One region of the Moellerella wisconsensis genome, then DNA from elsewhere that is predicted to be linked to it. Evidence: predicted binding sites of a transcription regulator. Region 1 holds the regulator's gene; each other region holds the start of a gene.
The links. The regulator CRP, encoded in region 1, controls carbon source genes, mostly activating them, when cyclic AMP is high. The targets are predictions, from matches to a motif close to ATGTGANNNNNNTCACAT.

Region 1 (8,053 bases):
CTCTTGTAGATATTGAACAACTTGCACCTACACACATCGTTATTTCACCCGGTCCTTGCACGCCTAATGAGGCAGGAATTTCTCTGGAAGTGATTAAACACTTTGCTGGTGAAATCCCGATTCTTGGAATTTGCCTTGGTCATCAAGCGATTGGGCAAGCTTTTGGTGCATCGGTAGTTCAGGCACGTGAAGTTATGCACGGTAAGACATCGGCTATCCACCATAATCAACAGGGTGTATTTAAAGGACTTAACCGGCCATTAACGGTGACTCGTTACCATTCCTTGGTGGTTGCGGCGGAGACATTACCTGCTGCATTTGAGGTTACAGCTTGGTCGTTAAATAACGGTGATATCGATGAGATTATGGGCATTCGCCATAAAACCTTGCCTATCGAAGGCGTACAGTTTCACCCTGAAAGTATTTTAAGTGAACAGGGCCACCTATTATTAAGTAATTTTCTTAAATACTAATTAAATTTATCTTCATGCTAAGTAGTGCAGCCTATGGCTTTTAGTTCATTGGCTGCCCTTAATCAATGAACAATGGCAAAATTCTCTATTTGTTCTCTGTTGTTCACTTCCTATAAGCCCCCCTATGTTCAATTAAATCTTACTTTATTGATTTATTAGTTGCCCTTTATTGATTTTTTATTCATATTTAATGATTATATTTTCATTTGAGATAAACAATACAGTTTAGCTAAGGGCTATTTAGGTGAGCGCTATGACAGAATCAGTGGTAGGAACAGCAAATTTAGTAAATCGGCAAACCTATGATCAGGTTATGTTGCCTATCTATTCACCCGCTGAGTTTATTCCAGTTAAAGGGCAAGGTAGCCGAGTTTGGGATCAACAAGGTAAGCAATATATTGATTTTGCCGGTGGTATTGCTGTGCTAGCTTTAGGACATTGTCATCCAGCGCTGACCCAAGCTATTCAACGGCAGAGCGAAAAATTATGGCATGTTAGTAATATTTTTACTAACGAACCTGCGTTAACGTTGGCGCAAAAATTAATTTCTGCCACTTTTGCTGAAAAAGTATTTTTTGCCAACTCGGGCGCAGAAGCTAATGAAGCGGCTTTTAAGTTGGCACGCCATTATGCGATCACTAAACACAATCCGTATAAAACAAAAATTATTGCCTTTAAACAAGGGTTTCACGGGCGCACACTGTTTACAGTTTCCGTGGGTGGCCAGCCAAAATATGCTGATGGATTCGGCCCTAAACCTGCGGATATTGTTCATGTTCCGTTTAATGATTTAGCGGCATTAAAAGCGGTAATTGATGATCATACTTGTGCTGTAGTGTTAGAGCCAGTGCAAGGTGAGGGTGGGGTTATTGCTGCAACTACTGAGTTTATGCAGGGTGTTCGTAAGTTGTGCGATGAAAATCAAGCGCTATTAGTTTTTGATGAAGTTCAAAGTGGTATGGGACGGACAGGTAAATTGTTCTCTTATATGCATTATGGTATTACTCCAGATATTTTGACCACAGCTAAAGCGTTAGGTGGTGGCTTCCCGATTAGTGCTATGTTAACTACCGCAGAAATAGCACAAGCGATGGGGCCAGGAACTCACGGAACAACGTATGGTGGAAACCCATTGGCCTGCGCAGTAGGTAATGCGGCTTTTGATATTATTAATACGCCTGACGTTTTACAGGGCGTTGAAGTTCGCCGCCAGTTATTTATTAATTATCTACACGAGATTAATAGCAAATATGCCGTATTTGATGAGATCCGAGGCTTAGGTTTATTAATTGGCGCGGAATTAACTGGGCCATTGAAAAATAAATCGAAAGAGATATTACAAGCTTGCGCCCATGAAGGCGTAATGATGCTAAATGCCGGGCAAAACGTTCTACGTTTTACACCATCACTGATTATTCCTACTGAAGATATTACAGAAGGCATGAAAAAATTGGAGCTGGCAATTGCAGGTTTAATTGCATAAAAATGCAAATATTTGTTATTTGACAATAAACCAGTGCTATCGTGATGATAAGCACTGGTTTATCTCTGACACCGATTGATTTGCTATGGCGTAGATTGAACAATTAATTTTATACGCGCAGCTCAATGGCGATTTGTAACGTGATAAATCGTAATGTTTTATCACGCATATTTTGTACTACATTTTGTACTACAGTCTGTATTACAGAATGTTCTAATACACGGGTATTACTGGGCATTGAATATGTTTATCGTGTTCCGTAGACCACAATTGTTTTTCCATGCGCAGAAATCAGGTTTTGGTCTTCCAGCATTTTTAAAATGCGGCCGACGGTTTCACGGGAACATCCCACGATCTGGCCGATTTCCTGACGGGTAATTTTAATTTGCATACCATCAGGATGGGTCATAGCGTCAGGTTGTTTGGCTAAACTTAGTAGTGTCTGCGCAATACGGCCAGTTACGTCTAAGAAAGCTAAGTTACCTACTTTCTCTGACGTGGTTTGCAGACGGCTTGCCATTTGTGCTGATAAGCGCATCAAAATATCAGGATTAACCTGAATTAATTGACGGAACTTTTTATACGAAATTTCAGCAACTTCACAAGCACTTTTGGCACGTACCCATGCTGAGCGCTCCTGCCCTTCTTCAAATAACCCAAGCTCACCGATGAAATCTCCCTGATTTAAATAGGAGAGGATCATCTCTTTGCCTTCTTCATCTTTAATTAAAACAGCCACAGAACCTTTTACAATATAATAAAGTGTTTCTGCTTTCTCACCCTGATGGATCAGTGTGCTCTTGGATGGATATTTATGAATATGGCAGTGTGACAAAAACCATTCAAGAGTCGGGTCTGTTTGTGGCTTGCCGAGAATCATTCGCGTTATCCTCTGTATGTTATTGCAGCTAACTCGATAAATATAATTTTATTGAGTGGGTTAGCTTAAAGTCAGTAGCTTAACATATTAATAAGCCCAATGAGGCAAGTTAATATTAATCATATAATATATTTAACTATACTGTTCGGTATTGATCTTACCCCGTTTTAGCAGTTTATATTTTTAACATATTAATTACTGAAAGTCTTGGTTGTCTCGTTTCAGCTTAATAAATCTGTAATCAGATTGCCAGCGATTATATGAAAGGGTAGTCTTTTAGTTAATATAAAATCAATTTATATGGCGGAGTATTATCATGGAAGCAAGAGTTAAGTGGGTTGAAGGTCTTTCTTTTTTAGGTGAGTCAGCATCAGGCCATCAATTAATGATGGATGGTAATTCTGGAGATAAAGCACCTAGCCCAATGGAAATGGTTTTAATGGCGGTTGGCGGATGTAGCGCGATTGATGTGGTATCTATTTTAAAAAAGGGACGCAATGAAGTGACTGATTGTGAAGTTAAATTAACTTCTGAGCGTCGTGAAGAAATACCACGTTATTTTACTTATATTAATCTTCATTTTATTGTTTCCGGTAATGACTTAAACGATAAAATGGTTGAACGAGCAGTAAAACTTTCTGCTGATAAATATTGTTCTGTTTCTATGATGTTAGAAAAAGCGGTAAAAGTAACTCACAGTTTTGAAATTAGAAATCTAAAATAAATTTTATTTTTACTAAACTTTTTTAAAGTTTGATGCCCATCACAATAAATTATCAACAATAAACTGTTTTTAATAAAAGAGGGCATCAATTTAATTATTATTTCTTACCACTTATTAATTTTTCGACTAATGGCGTCATTATTAATTCCATTGCTAAGCTTAATTTACCGCCCGGAACAACAATAGTGTTCATTGCTGATATAAAAGATCCGTTGATCATCGATAATAAGTATGGAAAATCAATATGTGATAAGCCATTAAAGCGGATTACAATAAAACTTTCATCCTGTGAAGGAATGGCTTGGGCTTCAAATGGATTGGAGGTATCGACTGTCGGAACACGTTGAAAGTTGATATGAGTGCGAGAAAATTGGGGAGTAATGAAATTAATATAATCCCCCATTGAGCGCACCACTGAATCCATCACTGCTTCTCGAGAATGACCCCGTTCTGTCGTGTCACGAATTAATTTCTGAATCCATTCCAAGTTAACAATTGGTACGACCCCAACTAATAGATCAACGTGCTGTGCTACATTATGCTCCGGCGTTACAATACCGCCATGTAGGCCCTCATAAAAAAGAATATCCGTATTGTCGGGCAATGGTTCCCATGGCGTGAAAATTCCCGGCTGCAAGCCATAAGGGACGGCTTCATCGTAGGTATGTAGATATTTTCGACTGCGGCCAGTGCCCGTTTTAGCATAATCAACTAAGGTTTGTTCCAGTAACGAAAAATCATTAGCTTCAGGGCCAAAATAGCTGATATGGCGGCCTTGCTCACGGGCTTTGCGGATGGCCATATCCATTTCAGGTCGCGTATAATGGTGAAAACTATCACCTTCAATTGAAGCAGCGCTGATATTTAATTGATTGAATATTTTACGGAAAGCTACGCTAGTTGAGGTTGTACCAGCACCACTTGAACCAGTGACGGCAATAATTGGGTGTTTTTGCGACATTAATGGAGACTCCCTGTTACGCTTCCACAGGTTGCTCTATCGGTAAAATCGGTGATTAGACAGTGACAGAGTGCTGTGAATAATTACGGGCGAAATTGATCTTTCGGCATAAAATTAACCGATTCATGCAATTCTGACCAGACTAACACAATTTCTCCTGCGGCTAACTGCCGTTTTACATCATTCACTTTCTGTTCGAGCGATTTTTCTTGTGCACCATAATCAGTACCTTCGCGCAAAACAAAACTTTCTATCAAACTTTCTAGCGTATCAGCTGCGATATCTTGCCATGGAATAATCATAATTATTTTTTATCCAAATAAGGAGATAACCATTGTGGAATGCGCTGTTCTAACCACATTTCTGGGCGCTTGAATGTACCACTAACAAATCCCACATGCCCACCATGCTCAGTCATTTGATATTCAATGTTATCAGGTAATAACGCTAAATTAGGTACTACTTCTGGTGCCATAAAAGGATCGTCTTTAGCATGAATAATTAATGTTGGTTTGGTGATTTGTGGTAACCGAGGAAGGGCGCTACAACGGCGATAATAATCATCGGCATCGCAAAAACCATGAATTTTAGCGGTGATCACATCATCAAAATCTCTGATTTTCTTTAATTTCTTTAATTGAATTAAATTAAGCGGTAATGATCCCGGATAACGGACTAATTTGCGCGTTGCATTGCGTTTAAGCCCGTTTAATAAATAGCGTTGATAAAAGCGTGAAACGCCTTTTTCCATTCGCAGGGAACAGGCTTCCAGCATTAATGGTGCAGAAACAACGACGGCAGCATCTAATTCGGCTTGATTGCCTGCTTCCGCTAAATAGCACGCGAGCATATTACCACCGAGTGAATATCCGACAGCCGCAGTTGGCGCTTTACCAAAAGTTTTGGTTAGCCAATGTAAAAAATAGCGCGCATCGCTAGTTTCTCCAGAGTGGTAAATCCGTTGTTGGCGATTTGGCTCTCCACTGCAGCCACGAAAATGCATGATCACCCCCAGCCAGCCATGTTTTTGAGCTGTTTCTAGCATACCGTGTGCGTAAGGGCTGTTAAAACTGCCCTCAAGTCCATGGAAAATGACTAAGCGTGGTTTGTTAATCGCATCAACAGGCGGCTCACTCCATGCGAGATCGATAAAATCGCCATCCGGAAGTTCAAGGCGTTGCCAAACGGGTTTAATGTTTGGCGTCCGTCTAAAAATTCGGGGTAAAAGTGTCTGTAAATGTGGGTTTTTAGCCCAGTTTATCGGGCGAAAATTCTCTGGCATAACATTTTTAATTTAAATTATTAGCGCTCTTGTGAGGCGGATAACATACTGTTATTTTTAAATCATGCAAGCATTGTTTCCCATAGCGTACTTAAGAAAGGGGCAAACACTGTTGATGATATCCGGTTCGCTGATGTTTGATCCGGCCTATTTATTACGCATTTTGCAATGTCATTTATTGCTTTAATAATAGCGGACAGATGACCGCTCTTATCGCGCGCGGTGATGAGCCGCGAAGCTATAATAGCAAATATACCCACATCTTGAGGTATGTCCGGTATATGCACAATAGAATAAGGATTATACATGACTATCGGGCTAATTTTTTCTCTGCTTACGTTTTTATTTATTGCTGCAATTACACCGGGACCGAATAACGTGTTATTAACCTCATCCGCGGCTAATTATGGTTTTCGCCGAACCTTAATGTTACTCGTGGGTATTATGTTAGGAATGCAATCTATTCTGTATTTATCGGCTTTTGGCGTTGCGGCCTTATTATTGATTTATCCCGCGCTGCATTTATTGATGAAAATTGCAGGCAGTGTTTATTTACTGTGGTTAGCGTGGAAAACAGCCAGTGCAAATTATGCTCCAGTTAAAACAGAATCAAATCTATCGCGGCCTGTGACTTGGTATCAGGGCGGATTATTGCAGTTTTTGAATCCTAAAGCATGGTTGATGGGATTAGGCGCAGTGGGTAGTTATAGCTTAGCAGGCGATCAATTCTTTTCATCGATTGTGGTCATGAGCATTGCGATGATCAGTGTAAATTTGGTGGCAGGGTTAATTTGGATGGCAAGTGGTGCATTAATCGGCCGTTTTCTTCGAAGCCGCCAAGCATGGTTTGTTTTTAATATTATGATGGGATTATTTACTGCGCTGTGTGTACCATTAATTTGGCTAGAATAGTGTCGGTGATAGAGAAGGAACCTTATTTATTGTTCCTTCTCTGTTATCACGATATTAGGTTAAATCGGTATTTTTACTGCCAAAGAAATACGTGAAAATAAAGCCACATAAATACGCGATTAATAACCCGATGACATACACGCTCATTGCGGCAAAAACACCACTGGCTGAGGTCATCAATGGAATAGCAACTAAGCCTGATGGACCAAATACGGTATTTAGTCCCATCGGTAGCCCCATCCAAGCAACAAGGCCAATAAAGAATCCCCCTGCTGCACCGCCAAGACAAGCGGTAATAAACGGTTTAACACGCGGTAATGTGACGCCATAAATCAGTGGTTCAGCAATACCTAAGAAACCAGGAATAATTGCCCCGCGAATTTGGTTACGCAGCAACGAATTTTTTTTGGCTTTGACGTATAGAGCGATAGCCGCTCCGACTTGTCCACCGCCAGCCATGGCTAAAATTGGGAACAGTGAGTTAAAGCCTTGAGCATCAACTAAAGCCAGATATACCGGAATAAACCCTTGATGTACACCAAACATAACGGCAATTAAGAATAACCCAGCCAGTATCGCGGTGCCAAACGGGTTACTGTTGAGATGCATAAATAACCATGACATTCCACTGAATAACCAACTACCGATAGGCATAATTGCAACATAGGTTACTGCCCCGACAATCAATAGAGTGAGCGTGGAGGTTAAAATCATGTCGAGATTGCCCGGGATAATTTTTCTGACCTGTTTTTCTACCCATGCTCCGAAAATACAGGCAATTAAAATCCCGATAATATTGCCGCGAGGGTCTATCTCTAAACCAAAAAAGGTGCTCATGCCGGAGAATACGCCACTGGCGATTTCCGGGTTATAGCCCAGCATAAAGATTGAGGCAATAATGGCACCGTTAACGCCACTGCCACCAAAAGCTTTTTGTGCGTTGTAACCGATTAAAATTCCTAGGAAACTAAATAATCCTTTGGCAAAAATCGACATATAGAGGATCAAATGCACAAGATGGCCATGAGCCGCAGGATCGTCGGGTAATCCCTGAGGGTAAACACTTTGCTTGATAAGGGTGGCGATACCTAATAATAATCCTGCGGCAATAAAACCAGGGATCAGTGGTGTAAAAATAGTCGCAAATTTTGATAAGAAACGGTGAACTGCGGTGGTTTGTTTCTGTTTTAGTTGCTGTTTATTGGTTGAAGCTAAAGAGTTTAGATCCTGATTTTGTTCGGTTATTGGCGCATCATCTTGCGAAGCTGTTTCCAATAGTTGATTCATCATTTCAGCCGCGGTTTGAGCTTTTCCTGGGCCTAAGACAATTTGTAATTG
Region 2 (5,274 bases), 710 kb from region 1:
CCGGCTTGCAACAATGGGATATCACCCGCGATGCCCCATATTTCGGGTTTGAAATTCCTGATGCACCAGGCAAGTATTTCTACGTTTGGCTTGATGCCCCTATTGGTTATATGAGTTCATTTAAAAATCTGTGCGAAAAACGCCCAGGATTAGATTTTGATGAATTCTGGAATAAAGAATCTAAAACCGATCTGTACCATTTTATCGGCAAAGATATCGTCTATTTCCACAGTTTATTCTGGCCAGCTATGCTAGAAGGCAGCGGCTACCGTAAACCTACGAATTTATTCGTGCACGGTTACGTGACCGTCAATGGCGCAAAAATGTCTAAATCCCGCGGGACATTTATTACTGCTCGTTCTTATTTAGATCAATTAGATGCTGATAATTTGCGTTATTACTACGCTGCTAAACTGTCATCCAGAATCGACGATATCGACTTAAATTTAGAAGATTTTGTTCAGCGTGTTAATAGCGACATTGTTAATAAAGTGGTTAATTTAGCCTCACGTAATGCCGGCTTTATTAGCAAACGCTTTGATAATAAATTGTCGGATAAATTAGCTGACCCTGCACTATATCAACAATTTGTTGCAGCAGCTGAGACTATTGGCGAAGAATTTAATAAACGTGAATACGGTAAAGCTATCCGTGAAATCATGGCGTTAGCCGATATAGCCAACCGCTATGTTGACGAACAAGCACCCTGGGTGGTAGCAAAACAAGAAGGTCGCGATCAAGATCTACAAGATATTTGTTCGATGGGTATTAATATGTTCCGTGTATTAATGACTTACTTGAAACCTGTTTTACCGGGGCTTGCGAACCGTACTGAAGCTTTCTTAAATATCGAATTAACGTGGGATAGCATTGATAAACCCTTACTCGGTCATCAAGTTGCTCCCTTCAAAGCGTTATTTAATCGTATTGAAATGTCCAAAGTGGAAGCTATGGTTCAAGCCTCAAAAGAGAGTATTAAACCCATTAGCACCCTAACCGGTCCATTAGCGGATGACCCGATTCAAGAAACCATAAAATTTGATGATTTCGCCAAAATTGACTTACGCATAGCGCTTATCAAACAGGCTGATTTAGTTGAAGGCTCAGATAAATTGCTTAAATTACAACTAGATATTGGTGGGGAAACTCGTCAAGTATTCTCAGGGATCCGCTCAGCTTATCCAGATCCTAAAGCATTAGAAGGCCGTTTGACTGTCATGGTAGCCAACTTAGCACCACGAAAAATGCGCTTTGGTATGTCTGAAGGTATGGTGATGGCCGCGGGCCCTGGCGATAAAGATATCTTCTTATTAAGCCCAGACAGCGGTGCTCAACCAGGAATGCAAGTTAAATAAACCTATGATTTGAAGCGGCGGGTGTATTTATTATCAGCCACCAACCGCCGAATAAATTAAGGTATAAAATACTAAATTTCTGAAAGAAATAAGTTAAAAATTAAATTAAAGCGGAGTTAATTTTAATTCTCCGCTTTTTTTATGGGCTTTTTTATGTGATCTATAGCGCATTTGCAAAGTTAATTGTATGATAAATGCATCTAAGATAACAGGACCACCATTATGTCACTCAAACAAGTGCTGATAATCGGCTGGCAATATTTGCGGGCATTTGCACTACTTTATCTTTGCCTCATTATCGGAAATATGATCTCCACATTGCTCCCGTTTGCGATACCTGGCAGCATTGTTGGTATGCTGATTTTATTCGCATTATTAGCACTCCAGCTTGTCCCCTCCCATTGGGTACAACCGGGATGCACTCTGCTATTAAAAAATATGACGTTATTGTTTGTCCCTATTGGCGTCGGCATCATGAATTATTATGGCCAAGTGAGCCAACAAATTGTTCCTATTTTAGTTGCTTGTTTTATAAGTACTTTTGTCGTTATGGTGGTCGTTGCATACAGCTCACATTATATTCATCGTGAGCGGCCAATCACCGGAGCTAAACCTGATGAAGTTCCATTACCTCCTGAAACTCCTGAAACTCCTGACCTTAATGAAATTACTGAAAGCCTGTTGACTGACAGCAAAAATCCACAAGAGAACAAAAAATGTTAAGTCATATCTGGTGGTCACTACCACTCACAATTATTGTGTTTTATCTCGCGAGAGCATTGGCAATAAAAGTTAAATTACCCGTTTTAAATCCGCTATTAATTGCGATCGCGGTCATTATTCCGGTCCTCATACTAACCAATACTCCTTATGAGCACTATTTTGCCGGAAGTAAAATTCTTAATGACCTACTGCAGCCCGCAGTCGTCGCACTCGCATTTCCATTATATGAACAGCTGCACCAAATTCGCGCGCAGTGGAAATCATTATTCAGTATCTGCTTTGCCGGTAGCATTATAGCTATGTTTACCGGGACCTCTATTGCTTTATGGCTGGGAGCAACACCAGATATCGCCGCCTCAATTTTACCTAAATCAGTTACTACCCCGATAGCGATGGCAGTAGCAGATTCGATTGGGGGGATCCCTGCAGTCAGTGCAGCTTGTGTTATTTTTGTCGGTATTTTAGGTGCAATGTTTGGCCATTCATTATTTGATACTTTACGTATTAAAACGCATGCATCGCGAGGATTAGCAATGGGAACGGCCTCCCATGCCTTAGGGACTGCCCGCTGCGCTGAAGTAGACTATGTTGAAGGTGCGTATAGCTCACTGGCATTAATGACCTGCGGGATAATTACTTCATTATTAGCCCCGTTCATTTTCCCGGTGATTTTACATTTATTTAGTTAATCGCATTTAATCCAAGATACTTATCAAGGGATCTCGGCTTCTGGATATTAATTTTAATGCTAAATCTACCTATAACAGCTATAAATTTGAGATACATCTCTCAATTATGAAACAACAAAATCTAATTTCATAATAAAAGTGAAGTAGATCACATTTGTTTATATGTAATATTGCCTAGAATGGTTGCAACTTTTTTGGGAGGGAATATTATGCACGCACGTTTTCAGTCAGTCTGGCCACAATTACCAGAGAAATTACAATCAGCTCTAAAACCTATTATCGATGATCCTGATTTTTCTGCCATGCTGACAGCTGAGCAAGTTCTACAGATCAAATCTGCATGCCAGTATCATGATGACGAATTAGCCTTTGCTTTATTACCTCTAGCCGCTGCTTGTGCAGTAACTCCTATTTCTCATTTTAATGTCGGTGCGATATCTCGCGGTGTTAGCGGTAATCTCTATTTTGGCGCCAACATGGAATTTAGCCACTGTGCATTACAGCAATCAGTTCATGCTGAACAAAGTGCAATTACTCATGCGTGGCTACGAGGCGAAAAGCAAATAGTCGCCATGACTGTCAACTATACTCCTTGCGGCCATTGTCGCCAGTTTATGAATGAATTGCGTGGTAACGAAAGTTTATCCATTCATTTACCGGGACGTCAGCCGGCCAAATTACATGATTACTTGCCTGATGCTTTTGGTCCTGTCGATTTAAATATCACCACATTATTAATGGATGATATTCATCATGGATATACCATTGAAAGCCATGACCCCCTAGTAAAATCAGCATTAAATGCAGCAAATCAATCGCATGCACCTTACAGCCTATCCCACAGTGGTGTCGCGTTACAGCATAAAGATGGCTCTATCTTTAGTGGAAAATATGCTGAAAATGCCGCATTTAACCCAAGTTTTCCCCCTCTGCAAGCTGCATTAGTTTTGATGAATTTATCCGGTAAAAAACTAGAAGATATTGAACGAGCAGTATTAGTCGAAGGCAAAGATTCAATTTTATCCCAATGGGCGACCACTGAGCTAGTATTGAAAAATTTAGGCTGTCAACATATTGAATTACATCATTTAGTTTAAGAAATAATAATATTTTTCAGTCGCCGTTGATATAAAATCAAATCAGTTTGATATCAACGGCAATATTCAAAAGCCCCCTAAATTACACTGCGCTAAATTTAGTCGTCATATTGTTAAATTATCTATAAAACCAACTAATTCAATATTATCAAATAGATAAGCTAACTTAATCTTCTATTAAATAATTAAAAACCATAATAAAAATTAATACATTTAATCACTATAGAATATATTGAATAATTTCCATCGGATTCATTAAATATATTTATAAGCTGAATCGTAACAAGAAAACTAATTTATATATTTATCTCCTTGTTAATATAAAATTAAACCACTTTAACTCCCAAGTTTGGCCTATCATTAGAACTTGAACTATTTCTGGTGTATCATTAAGCCATTATACTGTTTATTGTTTTATTATTATTTACATCATATTTCGAATTGCTGGTGCATTGACTATTTTTTCTGCATCCGCAATTAGCTCAGCTTAACGGGCAGTATTTTTGATTTCCTGGCTGTCCTACGAAATATTGCGGCTATCACAAATTATTTACGCTTATTTATCAACATTCACTGTACATATTTTTTGTTTATCTTAGGATCTAGGTGAATTGTTGTTTTTATCCGTCCGAAGAGTGATTATTCAATGGAACTTGAACACGAAAGTAAACGCCCTCTCTACATTCCTTACGCTGGCCCTATTCTGCTCGAATTTCCTCTATTAAATAAAGGTAGCGCCTTTTCAGAAGAAGAACGTGCTAATTTCAACCTTTATGGCTTATTACCTGAACAAGTCGAGACAATAGAAGAACAAGTTGAACGTGCTTATCGCCAATTGATTGACTTCAAAACAGATATTGATAAGCATATCTATCTAAGAAATATTCAGGATACCAATGAGACCCTGTTTTATCGTCTCGTTGATGAGCATCTGACTGAAGTCATGCCGATCATCTATACACCAACGGTAGGTGAAGCATGTGAACACTTCTCAGATATTTATCGTCGCGCTCGTGGATTATTTATTTCGTATCCTAATCGCGAATATATTGATGATATGTTACAAAATGCCACTAAACAAAATGTAAAAGTAATTGTTGTGACTGATGGTGAACGTATTCTGGGGCTCGGTGACCAAGGTATCGGCGGTATGGGTATTCCTATCGGAAAACTATCTTTATATACGGCTTGTGGTGGAATTAGCCCCGCGTATACCTTGCCAGTAGTTCTCGATGTAGGAACAAATAATCCGCAACGCTTAAATGATCCTCTATACATGGGATGGCGCCATCCTCGAATTACGGCTGATGAATACAATGAATTTGTTGATGAATTTGTCCAAGCGGTAAAACGACGCTGGCCTAACGTATTGCTGCAATTTGAAGATTTTGCACAAAAAAATGCCATGCC
Region 3 (5,274 bases), 810 kb from region 1:
TCCCTTTCTTTTTCAGTTTATTTTTCATAGGCTATACTTTGTCAATTGGTTGAGAGCCCTAGGTTGGATGGAGATTATTTTTAATCTTACAGGGCTTGATTAATGACCCACCGCCTATATTAATTAACACGTTAATAGCGGAAATATTATTAACTATTAAGGAAGGTTCAAGATGAGAAAGACAGCACTTTTACGCTCACTAACAGCTATTGGATTGAGCTGTGCCTTGTTCAGTGGTTTTGCATCAGCTGAATCATTAAAACAACAGGCATCTCAAACTTGGGATAGCGCTGCAGAAACGGTTGATATGGCAGGCAAAGATGCCGGTCAAGCGATCACCAAAGGTGTTAATAACGTTGATAAATATATGGATGACAGCAGCATTACGGCACAAATTAAAAGTAAACTGTTATCAACTAGTGGTATAGACAGCAATGATATTTCTGTAAAAACTGTTAAAGGTGTGGTTTATATTTCTGGTTTTGTGAAAAATGATAATCAGATAGATCAAGTCGTTAATATGGTTTCTGCAATCAATGGTGTTAAATCAGTACAAAGCAGCCTAATGGTCGCTAATTAAGCCCAATAATCGGCTAAACTGAGTTTATAATCAGGTAACATAAATTAATTACAGTATTTGACCTACCTACTACCGTGCAGTTACCGATATCGTGCCGGTAATAAATTATCACGTTATTACATCGGGTTATCCGTCGAGGATAGCCCGAATTCCGTGTGTTATCACAGGATGATAATCTTTTGGTAACTCAATATGTTACGGTATTTGTCTATTATTCTGTTAATTATGATTATTTGAGAATCAGTTATGGGAAAACATGTTTCAGTCACTTTAGGTAGCATCGAGCCACTAGCCTTTTACGAACAAATTAATTCCGGAAAAACAGCGCTTATTTGTGAAGGTGGTGGTCAGCGCGGAATTTTTACCGCGGGTGTACTGGATGAGTTTCTTAAAGCTGATTTTAATCCCTTTGATATCATGATTGGCACCTCTGCCGGCGCCCAAAATTTATCTTCATATGTTTGCGGTCAGCGTGGATACGCTCGCCGAATAATTACTCGTTATACAACTAATCCACAATTTTTTAATCCATTGCGTTTTATTCGTGGTGGGCACTTAATCGATCTCGATTGGTTGATTAATGTAACTAATCAAGAGAATCCACTAGCGCTCGAAAAAGGATTGGAATTGATTGATTCTGGTCGAGAATTTTTGATGAGTACTTGTCGGAGTGATAATTTTGATGCGGTTTATTTACAGCCAGATAAAGATAATTGGTTAGATATTATTCGTGCCTCAAGTGCAATTCCAGGGTTTTATCGTTCGGGGGTTGAATTCGACGGGCATTTGTATCTTGATGGAGGGATTACTGCGGCTATCCCTGTTGAGGAAGCCTATCTGCGTGGTGCGGATACTATTGTAGTGATTAGAACGGTACCATCTCAAGTCTATTTTACTCCTGAATGGGTTAAAAGAATGACGCGTTGGTTAGAAACCAGCAGCTTACAAAAAATGGCGTTGATTATGAAAACTCATTTAAAAAGCTATCGTCGTACCCAAGAATTTATTGAGAACCCACCGGGTAACTTGCAAGTATTTGAAATATATCCTCCTACGCCATTAAAAAGTAGTGCACTTGGTAGCCGATTATCATCATTAAATTATGATTATCATACGGGTCGACATTGTGGCCGCTATTTTCTAGCTGCATTAGGCGATTGTTTCACTCAGCAAAATATTCATCTTACGGAGTCTTTTGATAAGCAAACAGCGCAAGATGAAATTTTACTTGAAGATGATTATGTCGAAGCCGCCGTCGCTCAATATGAATTAGACAAACAACAAAATAGTGAACTGAATGAACAAGAAAAACAACAGGTTAATATTGTTGAGCGTATAGCATCGGGGAAATAAAGTGTTTATAGATACTCACTGTCATTTTGATTTTCCTTTGTTTAGCGAAAATATTGTCGACAGTTTACAACGGGTAAGACAGGCTGAAATTTCGCATATTATTATGCCCGCAATTGATGTTGCCAATATTGATCGTATTTGGGATTTGTCTCGTCAACATATTGAATTATATGCTGCTTTAGGTTTTCACCCTCTTTTTCTTGCGTCATTTCAGTCCTCTCATATTGATAAATTATCTCAACGATTGAGTGAAAAAAACTCAAAGTGTGTTGCGGTGGGAGAAATTGGCTTAGATTTTTATCAGACAGATGCTCCAGTAGAGCAGCAAAAAATTGTGCTAATAGAACAACTTAAATTAGCCAAATACTATGATTTACCGGTAATTCTACATTCTCGCAAAAGTCATGATCAATTAGCGGCTATATTGCGGCGTCATCCTGTGCCTGCGACCGGTGTAGTACATGGATTTTCGGGAAGTTTATCGCAAGCCCAAGCTTTTATTAAATTAGGATATTCGATAGGCGTGGGAGGCACGATAACTTATGAAAGGGCACAAAAAACGCGACAAGTTATCGCACAATTACCATTATCTTCACTATTATTAGAAACTGATGCTCCCGATATGCCACTCAGTGGTTTTCAAGGTGAATCGAATCGTCCAGAACGGATTGGTTATGTATTTCAGACATTATGTGAACTGCGTCAGGAACCCCCCGAAGAAATCGCTGCTCAGCTTTACAAAAATAGCCAATCATTATTTAATCTTTATTAGACATCCTATCAATACGCTCAGCGATATGAGTAAAAGCACTATCTACCATATTCACATTAGCAATTTTCAATTAATTCTTAATATTATTAATTTTCTACGGGTATTGATTTTTTTGTGATAAATATCACAAAACATACTTTCTTGTTACTTTTATCAACTCGTATTTGTGACAAAGGTTAAGAGTTATTGGCGGTGACTCGGTATAATCAGCATCGAAAAGAGTCGGTAAACAAATAAGTTTACTGATATATCAATTTAGAATTAAGTGAACAGGGATACTTCCATGCAACTCATTATGAGTCTAGTGGGGATGGCGGCTTTGATTTTCATTGCTGTGCTATTCTCAACTAATCGCCGTGCAATTAAGCTTCGAACTGTCGTTGGTGCTTTCCTAATTCAGATTGGAGTAGGTGCTTTAGTTCTTTATGTCCCCGCAGGCCGTAAAGTGCTCCTCGCTGTATCTGATGCAGTATCAAGTGTAATCGGTTACGGCAAAGAAGGGATGGACTTCATTTTCGGTGGTCTAGTTTCTGATAAAATGTTTGAACTGTTTGGCGGTGGTGGCTTCATTTTTGCTTTGCGCGTATTGCCAGTTATCGTATTTTTCTCCTCATTAATCGCTGTGCTCTATTATCTGGGCATCATGCAATTTATTATTAAAATTCTTGGGGGTGGGCTACAAAAACTGCTCGGAACTTCAAGAACTGAATCATTGTCAGCTACTGCAAATATTTTTGTGGGTCAGACTGAAGCACCGTTAGTTGTGCGTCCTTATATTGCCACAATGACTAATTCTGAGCTATTTGCCATCATGAGTGGCGGGCTGGCTTCTGTTGCGGGCGCTGTACTTGCTGGCTATGCTCAAATGGGTGTTCCGATGGAATACTTGATTGCAGCTTCATTTATGGCGGCTCCAGGCGGGTTATTATTTGCTAAATTAATGGTGCCAGAAACTGAAGACATGAAAGACAGAGCTGATGCGATGGATTTAGTAGCTGAGGATGAACGCCCAGCTAACGTGATTGATGCGGCAGCGTCAGGTGCGGCATCAGGTATGCAATTAGCGCTTAACGTAGGTGCGATGCTATTAGCTTTTGTTGCCTTAATTGCGTTATTAAATGGTATTTTAAGCGGTATCGGTGGCTGGTTTGATTATCCACAGCTTTCGCTTGAGTTGATCCTCGGTTGGTGTTTTTCTCCAATTGCTTATTTGATAGGTGTTCCTTGGAGCGAAGCTAATATTGCGGGTTCATTCATCGGACAGAAGATTGTAGTCAATGAATTTGTGGCATACATTAATTTTGGTGAGTATCTCAAACCTGATGCTGATGTTATTGCTGCCGGTAAACAAGTGTTATCAGAACATACTAAAGCTATTATCTCCTTTGCTTTATGCGGTTTTGCTAATTTATCTTCGGTCGCTATTCTTCTCGGTGGATTAGGTAGCATGGCACCTAACCGTCGTCAAGATGTAGCACGTTTAGGGCTCAAAGCCGTAATGGCCGGGACTCTGTCTAACTTAATGAGTGCTACTATTGCGGGCTTCTTCCTGACGCTTGCTGTCATTTAATTGATTTTAAAAGAGATTGATTGGCTGCCATGATGAAATTTTTCGCCATGGCAGTCTAATTTTGTGAGCCGCTTCGTAGCTCTGTATCATTCTACTTACCAACTGCTAATCTGTTGTATACTCTTTACCAGCAGTTACTCATCTTGTAGTTTCTAAAATAATAATTTATTCGCTGATCCTCCGTAAGTTAATCTTAATAGTTGAGTTAACTACATTGATTCTTCTTATTATTTTAAGTGTTTATTACTGAAGTGAAGCGGTACTCAATTTATTTTCAGTTATATTTTTTCTAATTTTATTTTTTTGAGCGGTTTATTTTTGATAGTTTTCTATTTTGGTAATGCAATATAACTAAAAATAACCGACTTTTATGGAATAAAACTTATTAGAGAGCATAAAGCTGAGGTTAAATAGCGTATAATTAGTGACTGTGATCACGTGGTTACATTTAATCATGTAACATACAATTGTATAATGTGATTTGTGGCACATAAATACGTTCTGTTCCATGTTCAAATAACAACATATTGAGCATTTATGGAAAGGTAACCGCTCTCAAAGGTGGAATCAGAGAGCATCGTGCGGTGAGACGGAACTCAGCTGTTACTTTAGCCATCGGCTATCGCAACATCTTTAAGGAACCAAGCCCGCTCGCCAACAAAGAACATAATGTTCTGATAAATAAATAATATCGTTGGAGAGTTTTATGACTAATTTAACTGCAGCTGCGCAACGCGCACTGGCTTTGATGGACTTAACTACACTTAATGAAGATGACACTGACCAAAAAGTCACAGATTTATGTCATCAAGCAAAAAGCCCAGCAGGTAACACCGCGGCAATTTGTATCTATCCACGTTTTGTTCCGCTAGCACGCAAAGTTTTACGCGAGCAAGGCACCCCAGATATTCGTATCGCTACTGTCACTAATTTCCCTCATGGTAATGATGATATTGATATCGCATTAGCCGAGACTCGTGCAGCTATCGCTTATGGTGC

Region 2: the regulator CRP is predicted to act here: its motif matches at 2,904-2,921, upstream of cdd (cytidine deaminase).
Region 3: the regulator CRP is predicted to act here: its motif matches at 2,818-2,835, upstream of MNY66_RS13360 (NupC/NupG family nucleoside CNT transporter).

The regions. Positions count from the first base shown of each region.
Region 1 covers NZ_CP093242.1:265,024-273,076, forward strand. The annotation lists gene MNY66_RS01100 (aminodeoxychorismate synthase component II) at 1-473, shown strand, start outside; gene argD (bifunctional acetylornithine/succinyldiaminopimelate transaminase) at 727-1,956, shown strand; gene MNY66_RS17925 (hypothetical protein) at 2,066-2,194, opposite strand; gene crp (cAMP-activated global transcriptional regulator CRP) at 2,204-2,836, opposite strand; gene MNY66_RS01115 (OsmC family protein) at 3,153-3,560, shown strand; gene MNY66_RS01120 (phosphoribulokinase) at 3,658-4,521, opposite strand; gene MNY66_RS01125 (YheU family protein) at 4,605-4,823, opposite strand; gene MNY66_RS01130 (hydrolase) at 4,826-5,803, opposite strand; gene MNY66_RS01135 (LysE family translocator) at 6,110-6,715, shown strand; gene murP (PTS N-acetylmuramic acid transporter subunit IIBC) at 6,770-8,053, opposite strand, start outside.
Region 2 covers NZ_CP093242.1:978,507-983,780, reverse strand. The annotation lists gene metG (methionine--tRNA ligase) at 1-1,355, shown strand, start outside; gene MNY66_RS04240 (CidA/LrgA family protein) at 1,578-2,078, shown strand; gene MNY66_RS04235 (CidB/LrgB family autolysis modulator) at 2,072-2,767, shown strand; gene cdd (cytidine deaminase) at 2,977-3,864, shown strand; gene MNY66_RS04225 (NAD-dependent malic enzyme) at 4,511-5,274, shown strand, end outside.
Region 3 covers NZ_CP093242.1:3,046,474-3,051,747, reverse strand. The annotation lists gene MNY66_RS13375 (BON domain-containing protein) at 173-580, shown strand; gene MNY66_RS13370 (patatin-like phospholipase family protein) at 827-1,933, shown strand; gene MNY66_RS13365 (TatD family hydrolase) at 1,935-2,705, shown strand; gene MNY66_RS13360 (NupC/NupG family nucleoside CNT transporter) at 3,001-4,275, shown strand; gene deoC (deoxyribose-phosphate aldolase) at 4,982-5,274, shown strand, end outside.